2 regions of the Lacrimispora indolis DSM 755 genome follow, and region 1 is predicted to be linked to the other one. Evidence: a T-box and tRNA genes for the amino acid it is inferred to sense, from the RefSeq annotation. Region 1 holds a T-box; the other holds one or more tRNA genes.
What was found. A T-box is a leader RNA that pairs with one kind of tRNA and senses whether it is charged. The one in region 1 lies ahead of leuS (leucine--tRNA ligase), so its partner is inferred to be a tRNA-Leu.

Region 1 (2,186 bases):
TTATCGTCTATCTCATTGTGAAGGATATGCCGGTTTTATGCAGGCCCAGAGGGAAAAAGGCCGGGGCAGGAATGCTTGTTTCCGGATTTTTGATCTGTATGAGTGCCCTGTTTTTGGGGAATCTTATTGGTCAGGCTCTTATGAGCCTTGTCAGCGCCCTTTTGGGAAGGCCTATGATTAATCCGGTAGAGGAAGTGATAAAGGATTTGAGTACCTGGGCGATTTTTGTCACAATGGTGATAATGGCCCCTGTTTTTGAGGAGATCCTGTTTCGCAAGGTCCTGGTCGACCGGATCCGGCTGTATGGAGATAAGGCGGCGATCCTGGTATCCAGTGTTGTCTTTGGTTTAAGCCACGGAAATTTCTACCAGTTCTTCTATGCCTTTGGCATTGGTCTTGTGTTTGCCTATATTTATATTCAGACGGGAAAGCTTCGTTATACCATAATTTTTCACATGATAATCAATTTTCTCGGCTCCATTGCGGCCCTTCACATTGGAGATAATCCACTGCTTGCTGTGGGCTACTCCATATTCATGCTTGGGGCAGTTTTTGCAGGAATCATTTTGCTTTTTATCAGCCGGAGAAAGCTGGTGTTTCATCCGGGGCTTATGGAAACCTGGGGCAAAGGTTCCTTTAAAACGCTGTTTGTAAACCTTGGAATGATCCTGTTTTTCCTTCTTTCGGCTGTAACCTTTGTCGTTTCTTCTGCTTAATCGGAAGGGTGGAATGGACAGTATTTACGGAGCCCTCCGGCACATATTTGCGGAGTGTCCTGGGATTTCATAAAATGCGGTTGACACATTTCGTCAATTATGTTACATTTGTAGTTAGCAAAAATACTTTGATTAGGAGTAGTAAGCTGTCTGAAACATGCAGAGAGCCGGCGGGTGGTGGAAGCCGGTTGTGGATGACGGCTGAACTGGCCTTTGAGTAGCGTGCTGAAGGAAGCCATGCTTTCTGCGTAGGCATTGCCGGTGTCCCGACCGTTACAGCGGGCGGATATGATGATCATATCCAGTGAGAGCATACGGACATCGTATGAAATAGAGTGGTACCACGCGGCAGATCCTGCGTCTCTATGGCCTTATGAACGGCCGGAGGCGCATTTTTTATTTACTCTTAAGGTCATTATTTTATCCGCGGACATTTAAAACAGGGAAAATCCCTTTCGTAAAAGGAGGAAGCACCCTACGGGTATACCTATATGCACAAAAAGCGTGTGCGAGAAGGAGGAAATTTTGTTATGGCAGCATCATACAACCATACCGCCATTGAGAAAAAGTGGCGTGAAAACTGGGCAAAGAACCCCATCAATGTTGATGACGGAAAGAAACAGAAATATTACTGTCTGGATATGTTCCCATATCCGTCAGGAAGCGGTCTTCATGTAGGCCATTGGAGAGGCTATGTAATTTCCGATGTGTGGAGCCGTTATCAGATTTTAAAGGGACATTACGTGATTCATCCTATGGGCTGGGATGCTTTTGGCCTGCCTGCAGAGAATTATGCCATCAAGATGGGAGTCCATCCGGCGAAATCCACGGCAGAAAACGTCATGAATATCAAACGCCAGATCAATGAGATCGCAGCTGTCTATGATTGGGATATGGAGGTCAACACCACTGATCCCGGATTTTATAAATGGACCCAGTGGATTTTTGTCCAGATGTTTAAAAAAGGCCTGGCTTATGAGAAGGAATTCCCCATTAACTGGTGCCCATCCTGCAAGACAGGACTTGCAAACGAAGAAGTGGTAAACGGCTGCTGTGAGCGATGCGGAACCGGAGTCACAAAAAAGAACTTAAGACAGTGGATGTTAAAAATCACCGCTTATGCAGACCGCCTGTTAGATGATCTGGATAAGCTTGACTGGCCGGAAAAGGTCAAGAAGATGCAGACGGAGTGGATCGGAAAATCCTATGGAGCCGAGGTTGATTTTAAGGTGGACGGAAAAGAGGAAAGTATTACAGTTTATACCACCAGACCTGATACCTTATACGGAGCCACCTTTATGGTGCTGGCGCCTGAGCATGCTCTTGCCGCCGGCCTTGCTTCCCCGGAGAATAAGGAAGCGGTTGAGAAATATATTTACGACGCTTCCATGAAGTCAAATGTGGACCGCCTTCAGGATAAAGAAAAGACCGGCGTTTTTACTGGCAGCTATGCTGTGAATCCTTTAAGCG
Region 2 (2,186 bases), 2.8 Mb from region 1:
GCCCATTAAAGCGGTACGCGAGCTGGGTTCAGAACGTCGTGAGACAGTTCGGTCCCTATCCGGCGTGGGCGTAGGATATTTGAGAGGAGCTGTCCTTAGTACGAGAGGACCGGGATGGACTGACCTCTGGTGTATCTGTTGGTGATCAACACCATGGCAGAGTAGCCAAGTCGGGAAGGGATAAACGCTGAAGGCATCTAAGCGTGAAGCCCCCCTCAAGATGAGATATCCCATCGCAAGAGTAAGACCCCTTGAAGACGACGAGGTAGATAGGGCAGAGGTGGAAGCATGGCAACATGTGCAGCTGACTGTCACTAATAGGTCGAGGGCTTAACCAGGTTGGTTTAGGTAAGAGGAAAAGAAGAACGGATGAAGATAGATATGTAACAATGTGTGGTTTTGAGGGTATATGCCTCAGTAATCCTCGATAGCTCAGTCGGTAGAGCAAACGGCTGTTAACCGTTGGGTCGTAGGTTCAAGTCCTACTCGGGGAGCTTTGGCCCCATGGTCAAGCGGTTAAGACATCGCCCTTTCACGGCGGTAACACGAGTTCGAATCTCGTTGGGGTCATTTAATGCCGATGTGGCTCAATTGGCAGAGCAGCTGATTTGTAATCAGCAGGTTATCGGTTCGAGTCCGATCATCGGCTTTTAGACAATTTAATATATTTGCAGATTATAATGTTTAGGACCTTTAGCTCAGTTGGTTAGAGCAACCGGCTCATAACCGGTCGGTCCTGGGTTCGAGTCCCCGAAGGTCCACTAACACTGAACTAAATTAATCTGGCCCGGTGGCTCAGCTGGTTAGAGCGCCGCCCTGTCACGGCGGAGGTCGTGGGTTCGAATCCCATCCGGGTCGTTCTGTACAAAAAAAGTACAGGCTTTACAAACCAGCAGGTAAGTTGTATAATACTTACTACATTGCATATGGGATCTTAGCTCAGCTGGGAGAGCATCTGCCTTACAAGCAGAGGGTCATAGGTTCGAGCCCTATAGGTCCCATTTCCATGAGAACGAGACGAAATACGTTTTGCGAATTTCCCTCGTTATCGCGGCAGCCGTCAACTGAACATGCAAGCATGTTGGCTTGGCTCGTTGCCCGCGCAAATCATGAGAATGCCGGCGTGGCGGAACTGGCAGACGCACAGGACTTAAAATCCTGCGGGACTTACCTCCCGTACCGGTTCGATTCCGGTCGCCGGCATTTGCCTGATAAGGCAAACAAGTGAATATGTGTGTGTAGCTCAGCTGGATAGAGCACTTGGCTACGGACCAAGGTGTCGGGAGTTCGAATCTTCTCACGCACGTACAGAAAACCCTTATTTTATAAGGGTTTTCATAGTTTAAGACATCCTGTGAAGGGTGCCTTTTTTGTTTTTGTTGTGCATTGATTCAGAGGATTGTATCAGGGTCGCATTTGCATTATAATGCCCCGTGTATTGGCATCATATATCATTTTGCGACATATTCTTCTTAGATGAATCGGTAAAAGAAGTAATTGAGTCATCATCTGTTATTTCAACATCATCATTTCCGGCATTTATCACATTTGTCATAGTAATTGCTTCTTCATGTGAAAACCCCAAATCTATCCATGCTTGTACTTCTTGGTTCAACATTTTTTCTACCTCCAATACAGCGTCCCGGATTACCTGTGACTTACAATCATGGCAGCAATATACCCCAATCCGAAGATCACTCCCGCGACCAACCATGATAAGGCACATTTAATGATTGTCATCGTCGTCATCGCGGCGGTCAGCACCCCTGCGTCTGCTGCCGAAACACAGACCATAATAGGTTTGATGAATAAGGTCCAATATCCGATGTATACAGCTAAAATTATTCCTGCAAAAAAAATTCCAATAGACAAATAGCTCCTCATAAATTCCCCTCCTTGTTTTGCCCCTGATATATATTATTCATATTATGCCCAAGGGTAACATTATTATAATTCAGCTGTGATTTCAATTTTGCTGTTTTTACATAGAAAACAGTTTTCTTTAAGACTTCCATTATATTTCTCATATCCCTTTTCGAATGAATTCACTACTTTACAAATTGAATAAATGGGTGTATATTAACCATGTACTAAAAAATGCGCCGGTAGCTCAGCTGGATAGAGCGTCTGGCTACGGACCAGAAGGCCGCGAGTTCGAATCTTGTCCGGCGCATGAGAAGAACAGT

Region 2: it encodes a tRNA-Leu, which carries the amino acid that the T-box ahead of leuS (leucine--tRNA ligase) is inferred to sense. The anticodon was not compared.

What each region holds. Positions count from the first base shown of each region.
Region 1 is NZ_AZUI01000001.1:5,600,668-5,602,853, reverse strand. Features, by position in the region: gene K401_RS0127190 (CPBP family intramembrane glutamic endopeptidase) at 1-716, shown strand, start outside; T-box leader at 836-1,084, shown strand; gene leuS (leucine--tRNA ligase) at 1,247-2,186, shown strand, end outside.
Region 2 is NZ_AZUI01000001.1:2,834,726-2,836,911, forward strand. Features, by position in the region: rRNA gene K401_RS0113600 (23S ribosomal RNA) at 1-338, shown strand, start outside; tRNA gene K401_RS0113605 (tRNA-Asn) at 422-494, shown strand; tRNA gene K401_RS0113610 (tRNA-Glu) at 499-570, shown strand; tRNA gene K401_RS0113615 (tRNA-Thr) at 577-649, shown strand; tRNA gene K401_RS0113620 (tRNA-Ile) at 688-761, shown strand; tRNA gene K401_RS0113625 (tRNA-Asp) at 785-858, shown strand; tRNA gene K401_RS0113630 (tRNA-Val) at 929-1,001, shown strand; tRNA gene K401_RS0113635 (tRNA-Leu) at 1,118-1,203, shown strand; tRNA gene K401_RS0113640 (tRNA-Arg) at 1,233-1,306, shown strand; gene K401_RS32895 (hypothetical protein) at 1,445-1,618, opposite strand; gene K401_RS0113650 (hypothetical protein) at 1,648-1,884, opposite strand; tRNA gene K401_RS0113660 (tRNA-Arg) at 2,100-2,173, shown strand.